DNA from 3 places in the Kitasatospora sp. NPDC048545 genome. Region 2 is predicted to be linked to each of the others. Evidence: riboswitches for the same ligand, from Rfam matches in the RefSeq annotation. Region 2 holds a riboswitch; each other region holds the start of a gene.
What was found. A riboswitch is a leader RNA that binds a small molecule or an ion and turns the genes downstream of it on or off. The one in region 2 is predicted to bind cyclic di-AMP.
Positions count from the first base shown of each region.

Region 1: it holds a riboswitch for cyclic di-AMP, as region 2 does, so the genes downstream of both, AB0D10_RS20265 (LysM peptidoglycan-binding domain-containing M23 family metallopeptidase) here and AB0D10_RS30360 (NlpC/P60 family protein) in region 2, are expected to answer to the same signal.
Region 3: it holds a riboswitch for cyclic di-AMP, as region 2 does, so the genes downstream of both, AB0D10_RS02195 (transglycosylase family protein) here and AB0D10_RS30360 (NlpC/P60 family protein) in region 2, are expected to answer to the same signal.

Region 1 is NZ_JBEZIQ010000020.1:38,775-45,815, reverse strand. It holds gene AB0D10_RS20290 (alanine racemase) at 1-249, opposite strand, end outside; gene AB0D10_RS20285 (sugar kinase) at 520-1,749, shown strand; gene AB0D10_RS20280 (IclR family transcriptional regulator) at 1,746-2,495, shown strand; gene AB0D10_RS20275 (RidA family protein) at 2,524-2,952, shown strand; gene AB0D10_RS20270 (DUF2470 domain-containing protein) at 3,084-3,803, shown strand; gene AB0D10_RS20265 (LysM peptidoglycan-binding domain-containing M23 family metallopeptidase) at 4,324-5,310, opposite strand; cyclic di-AMP (ydaO/yuaA leader) riboswitch at 5,313-5,450, opposite strand; gene AB0D10_RS20260 (MFS transporter) at 5,808-7,041, shown strand, end outside.
Region 2 is NZ_JBEZIQ010000038.1:54,390-61,430, forward strand. It holds gene AB0D10_RS30340 (rhomboid family intramembrane serine protease) at 1-42, opposite strand, end outside; gene AB0D10_RS30345 (hypothetical protein) at 244-507, shown strand; gene AB0D10_RS30350 (NYN domain-containing protein) at 899-2,200, shown strand; gene AB0D10_RS30355 (NlpC/P60 family protein) at 2,400-3,437, shown strand; cyclic di-AMP (ydaO/yuaA leader) riboswitch at 3,774-3,927, shown strand; gene AB0D10_RS30360 (NlpC/P60 family protein) at 3,938-5,059, shown strand; gene AB0D10_RS30365 (NlpC/P60 family protein) at 5,286-6,332, shown strand; gene AB0D10_RS30370 (hypothetical protein) at 6,512-7,041, shown strand, end outside.
Region 3 is NZ_JBEZIQ010000002.1:14,808-21,848, forward strand. It holds gene AB0D10_RS02190 (hypothetical protein) at 186-1,145, shown strand; cyclic di-AMP (ydaO/yuaA leader) riboswitch at 1,671-1,828, shown strand; gene AB0D10_RS02195 (transglycosylase family protein) at 1,815-3,089, shown strand; gene AB0D10_RS02200 (DUF2191 domain-containing protein) at 3,347-3,547, shown strand; gene AB0D10_RS02205 (LacI family DNA-binding transcriptional regulator) at 3,621-4,640, opposite strand; gene AB0D10_RS02210 (glycoside hydrolase family 13 protein) at 4,666-6,363, opposite strand; gene AB0D10_RS02215 (carbohydrate ABC transporter permease) at 6,429-7,041, opposite strand, start outside.

The DNA of each region.
Region 1 (7,041 bases), on a different contig from region 2:
GCCCGCCTTGGCGCACCAGTCGGCCATGGTGCGGACGTTGTGCTCGACCGCGGCGCCGTCGAGGGTGAGCAGCGGGGTGCCGAGCGAGGAGAGGGTCGGGCCGTCGGCCAGCCACTCCCGCACGGTACGGCCCCACGACTGCGGGGGAGCGGCCTTGAACCGCCAGTCCAGCGGCTCGTCGGCCAGGGCCGCCACCGCGCCGACGGCGATCCCGGGCCCGGTGCCGCTGCTTGCGAAGGTCTGCTCCACGATCCTCCTTCCGTCATGTTGCAACATGCGCAACGCGGGTTGCACATGCTGGCAGCACGGTTCTAGCATCGGCGCCGGATCACGGTCAACGGAACCGGCCCACGCTCCACGGGGAACCGGCTCACGCTCGACGAACCGACACACGCCCGGCGAACCCGGCCCGCACCCTTCGCGGACGGTCGCCCGGCAGAGTCGACGCACGGTCAACGGACACGGTCAACGGAGTCGGCCCGCTCCCCGCGGAACGGCCGCAGACGAGGAGCCCCGCACATGCCGCGACAGGACATCCCGGGGGCGACCCGCCCGGGTCCTCCCCCGACGGCCGTGTGCGTGGGCGAGTCGATGGCCGTCCTGCTCCCGGACCGCCCGGGCCCGCTGGAGTCGGTGGCGAACTTCCGGCTCTCCGTCGGCGGCGCCGAGTCCAACGTGGCCGGCGCACTGGCCGCACTCGGCGTGCCGACCGCCTGGATCAGCCGGGTCGGCGCGGACGGCTTCGGCCGGCGGCTGCTCGCCGAGGTCGCCGCCCGCGGCGTGGACGTCTCGGCGGTCGCGGTCGACCCGCACCGCCCGACCGGCCTCTACCTCAAAGAGGTCGGCGGCACCACCGGCCACGACCACGACCTCGGCCCCGGCCGCAGCCGGCTGCACTACCACCGGCGCGGCTCCGCGGCCGCGGCGCTCTCCCCCGCGCTGCTCGCCGACCCGGCCGCCGCCCCGCTGCTGGCCGACGCCCGCCTCCTGCACCTGTCCGGCATCACCGCCGCCCTCTCCGACGACTGCCTCGCCCTGCTGCGCGCCCTGCTGGCCGACCGCCGCCCGGGCCGGCTGGTCAGCTTCGACCTCAACTGGCGCCCGTCGCTCTGGCGCGACCGCGACCCGTCGGTGCTGCCGCCGCTGCTGGACGCCGCCGACCTGCTGCTGCTCGGCGCCGACGAGGCGCAGGCCGCCTTCGGCACCGGCGACCCCGTCGCACTGCGCCGCCGCTTCCCGACGCCCGCCACCCTCGTGGTCAAGGACGCCGACCGGCACGTCACCGCCCTGGAGCGGGACGGCACGACGGTCACCGAACCGGCCCTCGCCGTCGAGGTGGTGGAGGCCACCGGCGCGGGCGACGCCTTCGCGGCCGGCTACCTGGCCGGCACCGTCCGGGGCCTGGACCAGCGCCGCCGGCTGCGGCTCGGCCACCTGAGCGCGGCCTGCGCGCTGACCGCCCACGGCGACCAGGCCGAACTGCCGCCCGCCGCCGTGGTGTCGGCCCTGCTCGACGCCTCCCCCGCGGACTGGGCCGCCACCCGGGTCAGCGCGGACGGCATCACCGGCCCCGCCCTCACCCCCGACCGCGCACGGGCCAGCGACCCCGCGCAGGCCCGCCACGGCGCACGGACCGGCGGCCCCACCCCCGCCGACGACGCCCACGGCGCCGGTGACCGGACGCCGGGCCCCCGCCCGGGCCCGGGCACAATGAGCGGGAACCCCAGCCCTCGAAGCGGAGCACGATGAGCCAGACCGTCACCCGCGCCCTGCGCATCCTCGCCCAACTCGGCGAGGGCGAACGCTCCCTCGACCAGCTCGCCGAGGTGCTCGGCGTCCACAAGACCACCGTGCTCCGACTGCTCCAGAGCCTCGAAGAGGAACGGTTCGTCTACCGCGACGCGGCCTACCGCTACCACCTGGGCGCCGGCCTCTTCGCCCTCTCCGGCCTGGCACTGGAGCAGCGCGGCATCCGCCGGATCGCCGCCCCCCACCTGGCCGAGCTGAACGCCGCCACCGGTCAGACCGTGCACCTGGCCGCCTACGAGGGCGGCGAGGTGGTCTACATCGACAAGTTCGACTCCCGCCACCCGGTCAGGATGTACTCCCGGATCGGCCTGCGCGCCGCCCTGCACAGCGCGGCCGTGTCCAAGGTGCTGCTGGCCGACCTGCCCCTGCCGGAGCGGCGCAGGGTGGTGGCCGGGATCGACTTCACCCCGCACACCGAACACACCCTCACCACGCCCGAGGCGCTGCTCGCCGAGCTGGAGAAGGTCGCCGCCCAGGGCTGGGCGCAGGACCACGCGGAGCACGAGGCCTTCATCAACTGCGTCGCCGCACCGATCCGGGACGCCAGCGGCCGGGTCGTCGCCGCCGCGTCCATCTCCGTCCCGGACGTCGTCCTCCCGTACGAGCAGGTGCTGGACCTCCTCCCGCAGCTGCTCGCCACCGCCCGCACCGTCTCGGCCGACTGCGGCCGCCCCGAACACCGCTGACGAACCGTCACGAGATCCGAGGAGTCCCATGCCCCCCGAGCAGTCCCCGATCGGCGAGAAGACCGAGATCCGCACCGAGGGCGCCCCGGCCCCCGCCTGGACCTTCTCCCAGGGCGTGCGCAAGGGCCCGATCCTGCAGGTCTCCGGGCAGGGCCCGCAGGACCCGGCGACGGGCGAGTACCTCCACCACGGCGACGTGAAGGCGCAGACCCGGCGCACCCTGGAGAACGTCAAGGCCGTCGTCGAGGCCGGCGGCGCCACGATCGAGGACGTGGTGATGTTCCGCGTGTACCTCACCAAGCGCGCCGACTTCCCACTGATGAACGAGGCCTACGCCGAGTTCATCGAGGAGAACATCGAGCCCGGTGGAGTGAAGCCCTGCCGCACCACCGTCTTCGTCGAGCTCCCGCAGGAGCCGATGCTGGTCGAGATCGACGCCCAGGCCGTCGTCGCCTGACACCGCGCCGCCCGACGTGCCGAAGGGCCCGGACCGCCCGTCCGGGCCCTTCGGCACGTCCCGGCGCCTGCTTGCCGAACCCCAACCGCGAACATTAGGTTAGGCTCACCTAACTATCTGGAGGTCCGTCCATGAGCCAGCCCACCGGCGACACCGAGGTCCCCGAGCCCACCACCGCCGAACGGATCCAGAGCCTGCTCAGCACGACCTCCTCGCTCGCCGTCCGCGCCCTGGGCGAACACCACGACCTCGACACTCCGGTCTCCGCCCACGGCTCCCGCCTGCGGATGCGCGCCCCGCTGGACGCCCCGCTCACCGTGGCCGCCGCCCACGCCACCGACGGCCTCGCCGTCGTCCTCGACGTCACCGACGTCTCCCCCGTCGCCGTCCGGGACCGCGTCCGCGGCCGGCTCACCCTGGCCGGCCGGCTGCGACTGGCGCACCTCGCCGACGACGGCCTCAGCGTCCACCTGCGCGTGGACGTCGCCCACGCCGTCCTCGCCACCCCGTACGGCACCGGAGCGGTCACCGCCGCCGACCTCTCCCTCGCCGGCCCCGACCCGATGGCCCGCCACGAGGCCGCGATGCTCACCCACTTCGCGGACGACCACGCCGACGCGATCGAGGTCCTCACCCGCCTCCTCGACCCCGCGCTACTCGCCCGGAACCCGGACGTCCGCCCGCTCGCCCTGGACCGCCACGGCCTGGTGCTGCGCCTGGACCACCCCGACGGCCACCGCGACGTCCGCCTGGTCTTCCCCGAACCGGCCCGCGACACCGAGGACTTCGGCCACCGGATGCACGACCTGCTGGCCGCCGCCCAGTACGGCCTGCCGGCCCACCGCGGCTGACCGGACACCCCGCGACCGCTCGCCAGACGAAGCCGGCCCGCCGCCCCTCACCCGACGACCCTCGCCCAACGGCCCTCACCCGACGACGCGGAACCGCCCGAGCCCGGCCGCCGGAGCACCGAACTCCCCACCTGTTCCAGCGCGTTCGGCAGACCCGTCGCCCACCCGCGATCCCCGGCCGACTCACCACCCGCGCAACGAAACCGCCGACGCCGCCGGCCTCGACAACGGCCCGCCCCGCATCGAACCGCCCCGCGCCCCTGCCGCCCCGCCTCCCGGAAGGTCACGCACCCGGAACGTCGCGCCCCGGAAACGGCAGCGCCCCGGAAACGGCAGCGGCCGGCCCGGCTCGCGAGGGAGGTGAATCCCGCGAGCCGGGCCGGCCTGGGCGTGTCCCGCGCCCATGTCCACTGCACGGCGATCATCCGGTCGAGCGGTCACCCGACATGACCATCCCGGAGGACCGATTCGCTCCGCAGCAGTGGTGGTTCCTGAAACCCTGGACCTGATCCCCGGAGGGTCAGAGCGCGACGCCGTGCGCGCGCAGGTAGGTGACCGGGTTGATGTCCGAGCCGTACTCCGAGCCGGTGCGGATCTCGAAGTGCAGGTGCGGGCCGGTCACGTTGCCGGTGGCGCCGGAGAGGCCGATCTGCTGGCCGACGGTGACGGTCTGACCGATCTTCACGCCGATCACCGAGAGGTGCGCGTACTGGGCGTAGTGGCCGTCGGCGAGCTTGATCTCGACCTCGTTGCCGTAGGCGCCGCCGTTGCCGGCCTTGACCACGACGCCGTTGGCGACGGCGCGCAGCGGGGTACCGGTGGAGGCGACGAAGTCCTGGCCGGTGTGGTGGCCGGAGGCCCACATCGAGCCGGCCACACCGTAGGCCTCGCCCAGCACCGGGTTGGCCAGCGGCGCGACGAAGCCGGAGGTGGCGGCGACCGGAGCGGCGGTCACGGCCGTGGCCGGAGCGGCGGTCTGAACCTGGGTCTGCACCGGGGCGGCGGGCTTGGCGGCCTCGGTCTTGACCGTGACCTGGGTCTGCGGCTTCACGGGGGCAACCGGGGCGGCCGGCTTGGCCGGGGCAGCGTCCGCGGACGGCGCGGCGGCCGGCGCGGCGGCGTGGCCGGCGAGGGTGAGCTGCTGACCCGGGAAGATCAGGTTCGGGTTGGCGCCGACGACCGAGCGGTTCTGCTCGTACAGCGCGTGCCAGCCACCCTCGACGTTCTTGACGTCGGCAATCTTGGACAGGGTGTCACCACTGACGACGCGGTAGCTCTCGGACGTGGCGGCCGCGGCGGCCGGAGCAGCCGGAGCGGCCTTCTCGACCGGCTTGGCGGCGGCGACAGGCGCGACGGCGGCGGGCGCGGCCGGGGCAGCGGGGGCGGTGTGGGCCTGGGCGCTCATCGCGGTGACGAGCGGGAGGGCGAAGGAGACACCGGTGACGGCGGTGGCGATGCCGATGCGGGCGGCGCGGGGCAGGACGATACGACGAGCCTGAGCAGGCATGGAAGTTTCCTCTCCGACGCCTGCGAGGTGAGCTGTCGGGTTCGGGCTGGAGTTGCCCGGCCGCATGCGCGGCTTCACCCCGAGCCGGCCCTGGACGCCCGCGCCCTGAGGCGCGAACTCCGGTCCGGCGACTTACCTGTGGGTCCCCCGCTCCTGCCGTACAGAGTTCAGATCGAACCGCCGGGCAGCGGCAGGACTCGGCGTTCCACCCGGCGGATCCGTCCGGACTGGCCGGGCGGTCGCTGAACTAAAACCCATCCGTTCGGGTGAAGCAATGTCGATCTCTTGAAGCCGCAACGATCCCCCCTGGGTCCGGTGACCCTCCGGATGATCCCCAGTACGGTGCGTACACCATCCATTCACCCCGAGCCACTGATCCGCGACCCTGCGCCGAAGTCGGCCACACCGCGCAGCCGACCGCTCACACAGCGCCCCCGCCGCCGACACGCCACCGGTGAGCCTTGTCACGTACGCCCCACGGGGCGCAGGATCAGGCCGTGGCCACCTCCGAGGCCGGCACCCTGCGCCTGGGCACCGCGCAGGGTCGCTGGGTACTACTGGCGACGGTGCTCGGCTCCAGCATGGCGATGCTCGACGGCACCGTGGTGAACGTCGCCCTGCCCCGGATCGGCGCCGACCTCGGCGCCTCCCTGGCGTCCCTGCAATGGACGCTGAACTCCTATCTGCTCACCCTGGCGGGCCTGATCCTGCTCGGCGGCGCGCTCGGCGACCGGTACGGCAGGCGCCGGGTCTTCCTGATCGGCGTGGTCTGGTTCGCCGCCGCCTCCGCGGCCTGCGCCGTCGCACCGAACATCCAGGTACTGATCGCCGCCCGCGCCGTCCAGGGCATCGGCGGGGCGCTGCTCACCCCCGGCTCGCTCGCCATGCTCCAGGCGGTCTTCCACCCCGACGACCGATCGACGGCGGTCGGCCTGTGGTCCGGCCTCGGCGGGGTGTCGGCCGCGGTCGGCCCCTTCCTCGGCGGCTGGCTGGTGGACGGCCCCGGCTGGCGCTGGATCTTCCTGCTGAACCTGCCGCTCGCGGCGGCCGTGATCGCGGTCTCCACCCGGTCCGTGCCGGAGAGCCGGGACGAGAGCGCCTCCGGCCGCTTCGACGCGCTCGGCGCGGTCCTCGCCGCGCTCGCCCTCGGCGCGATCACCTACGCCCTGACCGCCGCCGGCGAGGGCGTGTCCGCCGCGGTCTGGATCAGCGGCGTGCTCGGCGTGGTGCTCGGCGCCGCCTTCGTGGTCGTCGAACGCCGCACGCCCGAGCCGATGCTGCCGCTCGGACTGTTCTCCTCCCGGCTGTTCACCGCCGTGAACCTGGTCACCCTCTGCGTGTACGCGGCGTTCAGCGGCGTCTTCTTCCTGCTGGTGGTGCAGCTGCAGATCGTCGCCGGGTTCTCCCCGCTGGCCTCCGGCTTCGCGCTGGTGCCGATCACCGTGCTGATGCTGGCGCTGTCGGCGCGCGCCGGGCGCCTGGGGAAGCGGATCGGCCCGCGGATCCCGCTCACCGTCGGCCCGCTGCTGTGCGCCGCCGGCGTGCTGCTGATGCTGCGGATCGGCGCCGACTCCTCCTACTGGGCGGACGTGCTGCCCGCCGTCACGGTGATGGGCTGCGGGATGACCCTGCTGGTCGCACCGCTGACGGCCACCGTGCTGGCCGCCGTCGAGGTCCGGCACGCGGGCATCGCGAGCGGGGTCAACAACGCCGCCGCCCGGGCGGCCGGTC
Region 2 (7,041 bases):
GTCTCCCCGCTCGGCGGTGTGGTCGGGGGCCGCGAGCGCCATGCGGCCAAGCATCCCTCCGGGCGCCGCTGGTGACACGGCGGTTTACGGCAGGTGGACTAGCCCCGCTATTCCGCTGACCGGTGGTCGCGATGGTTGCCCCAGGCAATAGGCTTGGCGCGGGCATTCCCGCCTCCCGCCGCCGACGCCGGGGCTCCGGGGGGAGCGCCTAGCCCACGCAGGGACCACCCGAGAGGACCCCCGATGACCGTCCCCGCCCTGACCGCCGAGACGCGCTGGCGCTGCACCCTGTGCGGCAACCTCACCCGCTTCGACGTGACCCGCACCGCGCGGGTGACGGAGTTCCTGCACTTCGACCTCGCCGGCGACTCCAAGGTCGAGGAGACCGAGGTGCTGAGCGAGACCGTCGAGTCGGTGCGCTGCCGCTGGTGCAACGCCGTGGACCAGGTCGAGCTGGTGGCCCGTCCGGGTGCCGAGGGCGCGGAGGCCCCGACCGAGCAGGGCTGATCACCGCGGTGCGGCGGGCGGTGCGCGGCGCGCCCGTCCGCCGCACGGGACAATACAGACAAGACACACGGAGCGTGACGACAGGGGGCAGTCGCGGCCGTACCCAGCCGGAAACAGGATCGGAGCCGAGGACGTGGTGGACGCAGCGAAGGAGCCCGGCGAAGCGCAGGGGCTTCGGCCCGCTGCGCAGACGCCGGACGCCGGGACGGGACCGGCGGAGAGCGCCGTGCCCGCAGCCGGCGAGCCAGGGGTCGGCGGGTCCGGGCACGGCGGTGCGGAGGGCTTCGCGGCGGAGGGCGCCTCGTCCGGTGCCTCCGACGCGGCCGGCTCCCCGACCCCCTCGGAACTCCCCGGGTTCTCCGGCCCCGCCACGGAGCGCGCCGTCGAGAAGCTGGACCGGCCGCTGCCCGAGGGGGTGCGCCGTCGCGTGGTCGGGCTGGCCTCGGACGCGCTGGGCGGCCTGCCGCCGGGTGAGCTCCCGCAGAGCCTGCGTCAGTACGTGAAGTTCACCCCGGCGCGGCGGGCCAAGTACGCGGCCACGGCGCTGGCGGCCGCGCTGGAGGCGGAGCCGGCCTTCCGGGTGCGGATAGCGGAACGGCTGCGGCTGGGGCAGCCGGACCTGGTGCGGGCGCTGGAGTCGGGCAGCGTCCCGGGCGCCGCCGATCCGATGGACGTCGCGGCCGCCGCCTACCTGGTGCGTTCGGCGGGCTGGAGCCGGCTGGTCGCCGAGGTCGGCGAGGAGGCCGAGCGGGCCGGCGCCGAGGACGCGGCCGCCGAGGCGTCCCGGCTGGTGGAGAAGCTGCAGGCGGAGCTGGCCGAGGTGCGGGCCGCCGCGCGGGCGGACCTGGAGCGTCAGCGCGCGGAGTCCGAGGGCGTCCGGCGGGAGGCCGAGTCGCTGCGCAAGAAGGTGCGGTCGCTGGAGAGCGACACCCGCCGGGCGCAGGCGGAGACGCGCCGGGTGGCCGGGGAGCTGGAGGCCCTGAAGGCCCAGGGCGCGGCCGAGCGCAGCGCCGCCGAGACCGAGGCGCGGCGGCTCAAGCACCGGGTCTCCGAGCTGGAGACCGCCGCCGAGCAGGGCCGCCGGTCCGCCCGCGAGGGGCGCAGTGTCGAGGACATGAGGCTGCGGCTGCTGCTGGACACGATGTTGCAGTCGGCCCAGGGGCTGCAGCGGGAGCTGGCGCTGCCGGTCTCCCAGATCCGCCCGGCGGACCTGGTGGAGGCGGTGGTGCCGGGGGCGGCCTCCCCGCACGACGTGGCCCGGCGGGGGCTGGCCGAGGACGACCCGGCGCTGCTGGACCAGCTGTTGGCGATCCCGCAGGTGCACCTGGTGGTGGACGGCTACAACGTGACCAAGACCGGCTATCCGACGCTGCCGCTGGAGCAGCAGCGGATCCGGCTGTTGGGCGGGCTGGCGATGCTGGCGCAGCGCACGCAGGCGGAGGTCACCTGCGTGTTCGACGGGCAGGACCTGGACGTCCCGGTGATGATGGCGCCGCCGCGCGGGGTCCGGGTGCGGTTCAGCCGGACCGGGGAGACCGCGGACGAGCTGATCCGCCGCCTGGTGCGGGCGGAGCCGCAGGGCCGTCCGGTGGTGGTGGTGTCCGCCGACCGGGAGGTCGCGGAGGGCGTGCGGAAGGCGGGCGCGCGCCCGGTGGCGTCGGTGCTGCTGCTGAACCGGCTGGCCCGGCCCTGAACCGGGCCGGGCGGGATGACGCCTGCTCAGCGCCGGTTTCGCGGTGGTGTGCGGGTCCGGTGAAGTCGGTGTGGGAAACGGAGTTCACGCCTTCGGGGGAGTGGCAAAACCGGTAGATCCGCACTAGGGTCTGGCGTCAAACCTATTTTCCGGAATCTCATCCAATCGGGTGAGTCCGTTGGAAGAAGGAGCCGGTCTCTTGGCCTCCCACCGCCGTCCCAAGCAGCCGAGCCGCGCGCGGGTCTCCGTGCTCACCGCTGCCGCTGCGACCGCGGTCGCCCTCTCGGCCCAGGTGGCCGCGCACGCCGCGCCGCAGCCGAACAAGACGGACGTCAAGGCGCAGATCGACCAGCTCCAGGAGGAGCAGGAGCAGGCGGCGGAGAAGTTCAACGGCGCCAAGGAGCGGTCCGACCAGCTGCGCAAGCAGGCCGACCAGCTGCAGGACCAGGTGGCCCGCGGCCAGGAGCAGATGACCCAGCTGCAGGGCGGGCTGGCCGAGGTCGCGGGCGAGCAGTACCGCACCAACGGCATCGACCCCTCCGTCCAGCTGATGCTCTCCTCCGACCCGTCCGGCTACCTCCAGAAGGCCTCCACCGTCCAGCAGGCCAGCGCCAGCCAGGCCGAGGCGCTCAAGGGGCTGCTGGACCAGCAGCGCCGGCTGGACCAGGAGAAGTCCGAGGCCGCCGCCGTGCTGGCCTCCCTCGACACCACCACCAAGGACCTGAACCAGGCCAAGGCGGACGTCAACACCAAGCTGCAGGCCGCCCAGGACCTGCTGAACTCGCTCAGCGCCGCCGACCGCGCCGCGCTGAAGGCCCAGCAGGCGCAGGACGACCGGGCCTCGCGCGGCAGCGACCGGGTCGACCTGAGCAACCTGCCGCCGGCCAGCGGCTACGCGGCCGTGGCCGTGGCCAAGGCGATGAGCAAGCAGGGTTCCCCGTACGTCTGGGGCGCCACCGGGCCGAGCACCTTCGACTGCTCCGGGCTGATGCTCTGGGCGTACGGTCAGGCGGGCGTCTCGCTGCCGCGCACCTCGCAGGAGCAGGGCCACTACGGCACCGCGGTGCCCGGGCTGGCCGCGGCGCAGCCCGGCGACCTGGTCATCTACGGCGGCGACATGCACCACGTCGGGATGTACATCGGCAACGGCATGGTGGTCCACGCGCCGCACACCGGTGACGTGGTGAAGGTGATGAAGGCCGACGCGATGCCGATCAACACGATCCGCCGGGTCTGACGGCCCGACACGCCGGAGAGGTTCGACCGGCCCCTGTGATCCGCACCACCCCCGTCGGGGGTGGTGTTCAGGTTTTCGAGCGTTTTGCGACCAACGGGTGAGACCTGATCAGCCTTGCGTACGGCAATGGTCACCATCGGTCATTTTCACAAAGGAACTTGGGTAATCTTCCGTCTTTTTTCTGACAAGGATTTGAACCGATCACGGTTCAGTTACTAGGGTCATGCCCCAGAGCACCGCAGTGTCGATCACCCAGCCAGGGTGGCAGCGGTGGTCACCGTCGAGTTCGCGAGGCAGCGGGGCAGGTCGAAGCGACTGCCCGACAGGGGAGCCCAGCAAGCGGGGGCGCTGCGCAGCGGAGCCGGGGAACCACGTTCCTCCGGGGTGAATCGGCGCCAGGTCGGCCGGTGGAACGGCCGTGAGGCGTCGTAGGGCATGCTTCCGGCCCGAACCCGTCAGCTCACCCGGTAGGCGGACGTAGGAAGAAGGAGCCCGCCTTCGTGGCGTCCCATCGTCGTCCCAAGCCAGCAGGCCGCGCCCGCGTCTCGATCCTGACCGGTGTCGCTGCCGCAGCCGTCGCCCTCTCCGCGCAGTCCGGCGCGCACGCCGACCCGCAGCCGACCAAGGACCAGGTCAAGGAGCAGGTCGACCAGCTCAACGTGCAGGCCGAGGTGGCGACCGAGCAGTACAACGCCGCCCAGGAGAAGCAGCAGACGCTGGAGAAGCAGGTCTCCGGTCTTCAGGACCAGGTGGCCCGCCAGCAGGAGCAGGTGACCGACCTGCAGGGCGGCCTGGCCCAGATCGCCGGGGAGCAGTACCGCAACGGCGGCATATCCCCGACCGTCCAGCTGATGTTCTCGTCCAGCCCGGACAACTTCCTCACCCAGGCCGGCACGCTGAACCAGGCCGGTGACACCCAGAAGAACCAGCTGAAGCAGCTCCAGGAGCAGCAGCGCAAGCTCGACCAGGACCGCGCCGAGGCCCAGGGCAAGCTCGCCGAGCTGGAGTCGACCACCCAGCAGCTGAAGGCCTCCAAGGACGAGGTCCAGAACAAGCTGAAGGCCGCCCAGGACCTGCTCAACACCCTGACCGAGCAGGAGCGCCAGGCGCTGCGCGCGGCCGAGGAGAAGGCCGCCGCCGACGCCAAGGCCCAGGCCGACGCCGCGAAGGCCCAGCAGCAGGCCGCCGACCGCGCCTCGCGCGACAACAGCCGCACCAACCTGTCGGCGCCCTCGTCCACGCCGGCCGGCGCGCTCCCGGCCCCCGGCAGCTCGCGCGGTGCCGCCGCGCTCTCCGCCGCGGCCTCCAAGGTCGGCAGCCCGTACGTGTGGGGCGCCACCGGCCCGGGCTCCTTCGACTGCTCCGGCCTGATGGTCTGGGCGTTCAACCAGGTCGGCGTCTCGCTGCCGCGCACCTCGCAGGAGCAGGCGCACGCCGGCACCCGGATCGGCACCGACCTGTCCCAGGCCCAGCCCGGCGACCTCCTGATCTTCTTCGGGGACGCCCACCACGTCGGCATCTACGCCGGCAACGGCCAGGTGCTGCACGCTCCCAAGCCGGGTGCGTCGGTCCGCTACGAGGCCGTCACCAACATGCCGCTGAGCGGCATCGTGCGGGTCTGATCCCCGCTCGGCGCCTCCGGGCCCGGTCTTCCATCACGGAAGGCCGGGCCTGCGGCTTTTCCGGCTGCTCGGGCTGATGTCCGATTAGGAGTCAAATATTCGGGTCCGGAGGGGTTTGGACTCGCTTGCCCGGACTCGCTAACGTCTGCCACCGGACTCCCGCTCGACGGCCGCCCGCAGTGGGGCGGCGGCGGGGCCGAGCCGCCGGATTGGAGCCGTTGCCGCCATGCCCGTGCACCGCCGTTCCCAACTGCTCGCCCGCGCACTGGTGCTGACGGCGGCCGCCACCACCGCGCTCGGCGTCGCGACCGGAGGCAGCGCCCAGGCCGCTCCCGGCAGCCCGGACCCGACCGACCGCAAGGAGGTCAAGGCGCAGGTCGAGCAGCTCTACGAGGAGGCCGAGCAGGCGTCCGAGAAGTACAACGCGGCCCTGGAGGCCCAACGGCGCCTCCAGGGCGAGACCACGATCCTCCAGGGCGAGATCGCCGTCGCCCAGGACCAGCTCAACGAGCTGCGCGGCAGTCTGGCGACCGTGGCCGGGGCGCAGTACCGCGGCGGAGGGATGGCCCAGGCCGCCCAGCTGATGCTGTCCTCCGACCCGGCGGGGTACCTGGCCCGGGCCCGGACCATGGGCCAGGAGGCGCAGCGGCAGCATGAGACGCTGCACGAGCTGGTCGCCCGCGAGCGCCGGCTCGACCAGCGGCGCGTCGAGGCGACCGGCAAGCTCGCCGAACTGGACGAGGCCCGCCGCTCGCTCGCCGACAACAAGCAGCAGATCCAGCAGCGGCTCGCCGAGGCGCAGAAGCTGCTCAACGGCCTGGGCGCCGGCGAACGGGCCAGGATGACCGCCCAGGACGCCCGGGACGCCGAGCAGCGCGCCACCCGCGGCACCGACCGGCTGGACCTCGGCTCCGCCCCGGCCGCCTCCGAGCGCGGGGCGGCCGCGCTGGCCGCCGCGGTGCGGATGGTCGGGGCTCCGTACGTCTACGGAGCCACCGGGCCCCGCGCGTTCGACTGCTCCGGTCTGATGTACTACAGCTGGCGGCAGGCCGGAGTGACCCTGCCGCGCACTTCGCAGGCCCAGGCGTACGCCGGCCGGCGGATCAACCTCTCCGAAGCGCGACCGGGAGACCTGGTGATCTTCTACCGGGACATGCACCACGTCGGCATGTACGCCGGCGGCGGCGTGATCGTGCACGCCCCCTACCCGGGCGCCAAGGTCCGCTACGAGAGCGTCAACGCCATGCCGGTCTCGGGGGTGGTCCGGCTCTGAGCGCCTCGACGTCCGGCCCCCACGGGCCGCACCCGATAGACCTGCCCCGTCGCGCGCTGTCGCGGCGGGGTGCGCTGCTGCTCGCGGCCGGCGGGCTGGCCCAGCTGTCGCTGCCGCCGGTCGCCCCGGCGGCGGCACCGGCCCGGCAGGCGGCCGATCGGCGCGCCGAGGTGGCCGCGGTGCTGGCGGAGCGGGCACGCTCGCTGCCGGCCCGTTCGGGGCTTCCGGTGGTCGGGGCGGCGTACCGCAACCTGGTGCTCGCCGCGGGCGGCGGGCCGGACCGGCTGACCGCCGCGGCCGACCTGGTGGTGCGGATCGCCGGGTACGACGACGACCCCGTGGTGTACCCGCGCCGGATCGCGCTGACCGGGGCCCAGGACGGCTGGCGGGTCGAGCGCGAGGAGAGTGCGAGCGGGCCGCCGGCGCTCTGGGACTTCGGCCCCGTACGGTCGGCGCCGGGCGCGCACTGCCTGGTGCTCGGGTCGGCCGACGGACCCGACCCGGCCGGACTGGTCGCGGTGGGGGACCGGGCGGTACCGGCCGTCGAGGAGGTCTGGGGCGGGGCGTGGGCCGGTCGGCTGCTGCTCGAACTGCCCGCCACCGAGGAGCAGTTCGCGCGACTGTTGGAGGTCGACCCGGCGGGCTGGGCGGGCATGGCGGCGGTCACTGTGGCCGCCCCCGGCGCGCCCCGGCACACCCCGGCGGACCG
Region 3 (7,041 bases), on a different contig from region 2:
GCGCCTCGCGGCGTACGTCAAGGCAATGGCCCGCGCCCGCACGGGGGTTGGGCGAAGAATGTCCGGATTGCGGGCAAACCGCCCGGACCGGCCCACCGAGGACACCGGGTCCGCACCGCCGCTGCGCGAAACCCGTACGGCAGCCGACTGCAGGCCGGACGGGCCGATGTCCTACGATCTCCGGCATGAGCACCGCAGCCATCCCGGGCGCGCCACTGCCCGTCCGCACTCCAGGCTCCCGTGCGCGGGGGCGCCACCGTCGTCCCGAGCGCCCCGAGATTCCCTCCGGCGCCCCGGCCCTGGTGCTCGCCGTACCCGCGACCGCCGGGCCCGAGTCCCGCTCGGTCGTCGAGGAACTGCTCTCGATCGTCCGCAGCGAGCAGAACGGCGTCCAGGCCACGGCCGGATACCTCCCCGGCGAGTCCGCCGAGGGTGAGGGCGGCGAGGAGCGCACCGTCGCCGAACTCCTGGCCACGGCCGCCGAGGCCGGGCTGCCGATGCCCGTCCTGGTGCCGCTGGTGCCCGGACCGCACGGTTTCCTGCCCGAACTCCACGCACTCGCTGCCGAGTACGGCGCGCCCGTCACCGACGCACTGGGCCCGCACCCGCTCCTGGCCGAGGCCGTGCACGTGCGACTGTCCGAGGCCGGACTGGCGCGCGCCGACCGAGCCCGTCTGTTCGCCATCGCGACCGCCGCCGACGGCGTGGTCCTGACCACCGTCGGCGGCGAGGACGCCGCCGCCGCGGCCGGCATCACCGGCGTGCTGCTGGCCGCCCGGCTGGCCATCCCGGTCGTGGCCGCCGCGCTCGACGTGCCCGGCTCGGTGGCCGCGGCCGTCAACCACCTCAGGGAGACCGGCGCGCAGCGCCCGGCGCTGGCCCCGCTGGTGATCGGGCCGGAGGCCGACTCCGAGCTGCTCGCCACCGCGGCCGAGGAGACCGGCTGCCCGTCGGCGGCGCCGCTGGGCGCGTACCCGACCGTCGGCCAGCTGATCGCCTCCACCTACCTGGCCGCGCTGCCCGCGCCCTCCCCGGAGGAGCTGGCGCGGGCCGAGGCGGAGGCGGCTGCCGCCGCCGAGGCCGAGGGGGCCGCAGAGGGCACCCGACGGGCCCACGCGGCCGCCGAGGGGCCTGCCGGACAGTAAGCGACACCGCGCGCCCGCCGGCGCGCACACGGGGCCCGGAACGGATTTCGTTCCGGGCCCTTCGCCGTACCCTCGCGCCCCCACAGGAGATTTGTGGGGGTTGTGACGATTGTGGAGGTTACGGGAGTTTCAGTGGCCACAGGAACCTTCGGGGGTTAACGGAGCTACGCGGCAATGATGGAGATTGTCCGTTCTTGCGTCATTTGCAAGGAAAAGGGGAGCACACTCATCAGCGCTCGAACTCCGGCCACTCCCCCGACTCGACCGATGCGCCACCGCGCACCTCGACGCACCGTCACGCGATTCCTGAAACCGAGCCAGTTGTGGATATCCGCAACGCGATTGCCGAAAAACGATCATTTACGATCATGGATACGCGCCATTTTGGCAGTTCCCACTAAACCGTGATGGGCGTCACAGCTGTTTGCAGTTTGAACTTAAGTCTGCTTAACGTGCTCCCCGTTCGTGACCACACGGACCCAGTTCATCCGCGACGCCGAGTCCTGCCGTCGGATGTCCTGGCAGCGCGAAAACGCACCACGGCAGGAGCGGGGGACCCACAGGTAAGTCGCCCCGGACCGTTCCCGGAACGGTTCAGGGCTAGGGGTGAAGCCGCGCCAAGCGCGGCCGGGCAACTCCAGCCCGAATCCGACAGCTCACCTCGCAGGCGTGGGAGAGGACCACGTCTTCATGCTGCCCACCAACGGCACCCGCCTGTCCAGCCGCACCCGCCGCGTGATCGCCGCCATCGGCGTCGCGGGCGTCGGCCTCACCGTCCCGTGCCTCGTCTCCGGCACCGCCTCCGCCGCCTCCGTCGCCACCTGGGACAAGGTCGCCCAGTGCGAGAGCGGCGGCAACTGGGCCATCAACACCGGCAACGGCTTCTACGGCGGCCTGCAGTTCACCTCCAGCACCTGGGCCGCCTTCGGTGGCACCTCGTACGCCTCGCAGGCCAACCTGGCCACCAAGGACCAGCAGATCGCCGTCGCCGAGAAGGTCCTCGCCTCGCAGGGCCCCGGCGCCTGGCCGGTGTGCTCGGTCCAGGCCGGCCTGACCAAGGGCGGCGCCCCGGCTGCCGTCGACACCTCGGCCGCCGCCAAGCCGGCCGCCCCGGCCGCCGCGGCCCCGGCTGCCAAGCCTGCCCAGGCCCCCGCCGCCAAGCCCGCCGCTCCCGCCCAGGACGACGCCAACGCCACCACCGACTCCGCCACCGGCAACTGGACCCAGAAGCACCAGCAGTGGGCCCAGGACGGCGACTACACCGTGGTCGCGGGCGACTGGCTGTCCTCGATCGCCGACAAGAACCACGTCCAGGGCGGCTGGCAGCGGCTGTACGAGCTCAACCGCGGCACCCTGACCGACGGTCCGGACAGCATCTACCCGGGCCAGCACCTGTCCTTCGGCGACCACGCCCAGGGCCCGAAGTCGGCCTCCACCGACAAGTCCGGCTCGGACTTCACCTGGTTCAACCGCTCGCAGAAGTCCGGCCAGTCCACGAACGGCGGTTCCGTGAACGCCAAGCCGGCCGCCCAGACCCAGACCCAGGCCGCGGCCCCGGCCCCGGCCCCGGCCCCGGCCGCCACCGGCAGCATGGCCGCCGCGGTCTCTTTCGCCGAGTCCAAGGTCGGCCAGGCCTACGTCTACGGCGGCACCGGCAACGGCGGCTGGGACTGCTCCGGCCTGACCCAGGCCGCGCTGCGCGCCGCCGGCGTCTCCGTCCCGCGCGTCGCCGCCGACCAGGCCGCCGCCAGCACCCACGTCTCGCTGGACAGCCTGCAGCCGGGCGACCTCCTGTTCTGGTCCAACAACGGCCAGGACTCGGGCGTCTACCACGTCGCGATCTACGTCGGCGGCGGCAAGTACGTCGAGGCCGCCAACCCGAGTTCGGGCGTGCGCGAGCAGACCATCGCCAACTGGGCCCCGGACTTCGCCGGCCGGGTCTGAGCACGACGAACCGGCTGACGGCCGACGGGTACCAGCCGACAGCCGACACGTAACAGTTGACGTGTAACAGATGACAGCTGACAGATTTCAACATCTGTCAGCTGTCATCTGTCACCTCTCGGCGGTCCGCCCGAACGCCGACCACCCGCCACCCCCGGAGAGAGTCTGGTCCCTCTCCCCGGGGGTTCCGGCGTATCCCCGTGGTGAAACCCCGCCCCGACGGGCGTGCTGCCGCTCCGCACCCGAGGAGAAGTCACATGGCCCGTGCCACCCTCACACTCGACGCGAACCGCGCGATCGACGCGACGATGCTCTCCGGCGCCGGGAACCCGCAGGACGTCGTCGAACTGGTCCTGCGCGACTGCCCGGCCCGCAGCCGCCGCACCGAGACCCGTACCGGCGACGCGGCCGACGGCCACCGCCCCACCTCCGACCGCCCCACCGCCCGGCAAGGCTGACCGGGCGCACGCCGAAGGGCCCCGGGGAGCGACTGGCTCTCCGGGGCCCTTCCGTCGGCCCTGCGACCGGCGCTCAGCGTGCGCAGGCCCCCGTGGATCCGCGCATCACCAGTTCCGGCTGGAACATGAACTCGCCGCGCTGGACGGCGTTCCCGCCGACCTCCTCCAGCAGCGCGTCCACCGCCGCCGTGGCCATCGCCTCGACCGGCTGGCGGATCGTGGTCAGCGGCGGCTCGGTGAAGGCGATCAGCGGCGAGTCGTCGAAGCCGACCACCGACACGTCCTGCGGCACCGACAGTCCGCGCCGGCGCACCGCCCGGATCGCCCCGAGCGCCATCATGTCGCTCCCGCACACGATCGCCGTACAGCCCTTGTCGAGCAGCGCTCCGGCCGCCGCGTGCCCGCCCTCCACGCTGAACAACGTGTGGTGGACGAGCTCCTCGGCCTCTTCCTGAGTGCGCCCGAACACCTCCCGCATCGCCGCCGTGAAGCCTTCTATCTTGCGCAGCACGGGCACGTACCGGCGCTGCCCGACGGCCAGCCCGATCCGCTCGTGGCCGAGTTCGGCGAGGTGCTGGACGGCCATCCACATCGCGGCCCGGTCGTCCGGCGAGATGAACGGCGCGTCGATCTTCTCGCTGAAGCCGTTGATCAGCACGAACGGCACCCCGCGCCCGGCCAGCCGCGCGTAGCGGTCGTGGTCGGCCGTGCTGTCGGCGTGCAGCCCTGAGACGAAGACGATGCCCGCCACCCCCCGGTCGACCAGCATCTCCACCAGTTCGTCCTCGGTGGATCCGCCCGGGGTCTGGGTGCACAGCACCGGCGTGTAGCCGTGCCGGCTGAGCGTCTGCTCGATCACCTGCGCCAACGCGGGAAAGATCGGGTTGCTCAACTCCGGTGTGATCAGCCCGATCAGTCCGGCGCTGCGCTGGCGCAGCCGGGTCGGCCGCTCGTACCCGAGCACGTCGAGCGCCGCCAGCACGGTCTGCCGGGTGGTGGCGGAGACGTTCGCCTTGCCGTTGAGCACGCGGGAGACGGTGGCTTCGCTGACCCCCGCCTGTGCCGCGATGTCTGAGAGTCGCGCCGTAGTCACGGTCCCAGAGCCTATTGCAACCACGTCAGACCGCCCACCAGCCGGTGCTGTCCGGAGCGAGTACCGTCTCGCCGCCGTCCACCACGAGGTCGGTCGAGGCGAGCAGCAGCGTGCCCGGGGCCGCGATCCGCACCGGCTCGCCGGTGGTGTTCACGGTGCAGACGAAGGAGCCGCGGCGGAAGGCGAGGGTGCCCTCGGGGCCGTCCAGCCACTCGACCCCGGTGCCGGCGCCGAGGTCGGCCTGCGCCCGGCGGACGGCCAGCGCGCTGCGGTAGAGCTCCAGGGTGGACGTCGGGTCGCCGGTCTGCGCCTCGACGCTCAGCTCCGCCCAGGAGGCCGGCTGCGGCAGCCAGGACGGCCCGCCGGCCGCCGGTCCGAAACCGTACGGGGCCTCGGTGCCGGACCACGGGATCGGGACGCGGCAGCCGTCGCGGTACCCGTCCTGCCCGGCCTGGCGGAAGAACGACGGGTCCTGGCGCACCTCGTCGGGCAGGTCGGTGACGTCGGGCAGGCCGAGTTCCTCGCCCTGGTAGACGTACGCGGAGCCGGGCAGCGCGAGCATCAGCAGGGTGGCGGCGCGGGCGCGGCGCAGGCCGAGCTCGCGGTCGCCGGCCGTGCGGATCTGGGTGCCGAGGCCGGGCTCGTTGGCGAAGCGGGTGGCGTGCCGGGTGACGTCGTGGTTGGACAGCACCCAGGTGGTGGGGGCGTCGACCGGGCGCATCGAGTCGAGCGAGAGGTCGATCACCTCGCGCAGCGCGGCGGCGTCCCAGTCGGTGCCCAGGTACTGGAAGTTGAAGGCCTGGTGCAGCTCGTCCGGGCGGACGTAGTTGGCGGTGCGCTGGACGGTCGGGGTCCAGGCCTCGGCGACGCCGATCCGCTGGCCCGGGTACTCGTCGAGAATCCTGCGCCAGCTGCGGTAGATCTCGTGCACGCCGTCCTGGTCGAAGAACGGCATGACGTCGTTGCCGAGCAGCTTGAGCTGGTCGGAGCCGCCGAGGTCGGGCAGGCCGGGGGCCTTGACCAGGCCGTGGGCGACGTCGATACGGAAGCCGTCCACGCCCATGTCGAGCCAGAACCGCAGGATCGAGCGGAACTCGTCGGCGACCGCCGGGTTGTCCCAGTTGAAGTCGGGCTGCTCGGGGGCGAACAGGTGCAGGTACCAGTCGCCGGGGGTGCCGTCCGGGTTCTCGGTGCGCGTCCAGGCCGGGCCGCCGAAGATGGACTCCCAGTCGTTGGGCGGCAGTTCGCCCTCCTCGCCCTTGCCGGGGAGGAAGTGGTAGCGGTCGCGCAGCGGGGAACCGGGGCCCTCGCGCAGGGCGCGCTGGAACCACTCGTGCTGGTCCGAGGAGTGGTTGGGGACCAGGTCGACGATGATCCGCAGCCCCAGGCCGTGGGCGTCCCGGATGAGGGCGTCGGCGTCCAGCAGGGTCCCGAACATCGGGTCCACCGCGCGGTAGTCGGCGACGTCGTAGCCCGCGTCCGCCTGCGGCGAGGCGTAGAACGGCGAGAGCCAGACCGCGTCCACGCCGAGGTCGCGCAGGTACGGCAGGCGGCTGCGGATGCCGGGCAGGTCACCCATGCCGTCGCCGTTGGAGTCGGCGAAGCTGCGCGGGTACACCTGGTAGATGACCGCGTCCCGCCACCAGCCTCTGGACGCGCCGACGTTCGCCTCGTGAGCGGTGTCGGCGGCAGGCCGGGAGGTGTCGGCCAGGTTCTGGGTCATGGACGGTATCCCTCGGGGATCGGAGGAGCGGGGGGCCTTGCGCGCGGGGTGTGCCGCGGCAGGCGTCACGACTTGGAGGCGCCGGCGGTCAGACCGGTGACCAGGTGGCGCTGCACCAGGTAGAAGAAGGCCGCGGACGGGATCGCGATCAGCACCGCGGTCGCGGCCATCAGGTTCCACTGCGCGTCGTGCTCGCTGACGAAGGTCTGCAGGCCGACGGCCAGCGTGTACTTGTCGGAGCTGAGCATGAACGTCGAGGCGAACGGCACCTCGGCCCAGTAGGTAAGGAAGGAGTAGAAGGCGGCGACCGCCAGGCCCGGGCGGGCGAGCGGCAACACCAGCCGCCAGAAGGTGCCGAACGGGCTGAGCCCGTCGACCCGGCCTGCCTCGTCGATCTCCACCGGGATGGTGTCGAAATAGCCCTTCAGCAGCCAGGCGCAGTACGGCACGGTGGTGGTCGAGTACACCAGGATCAGGCCGGTGTAGCTGTCCAGCAGGCCGAGCTCGGAGAGCATCGTGTACATCGGCACGATCAGCACCGCGATCGGGAACATCTGGGTGACCAGCAGCGACCACATCAGCGGCTTGTGCCCGGGGAACTTCATCCGGGAGACGGCGTAGCCGGTGGTGGCCGCGAGCATGACGCCGAACACGGTGGTGATGCCGGAGACCAGCAGG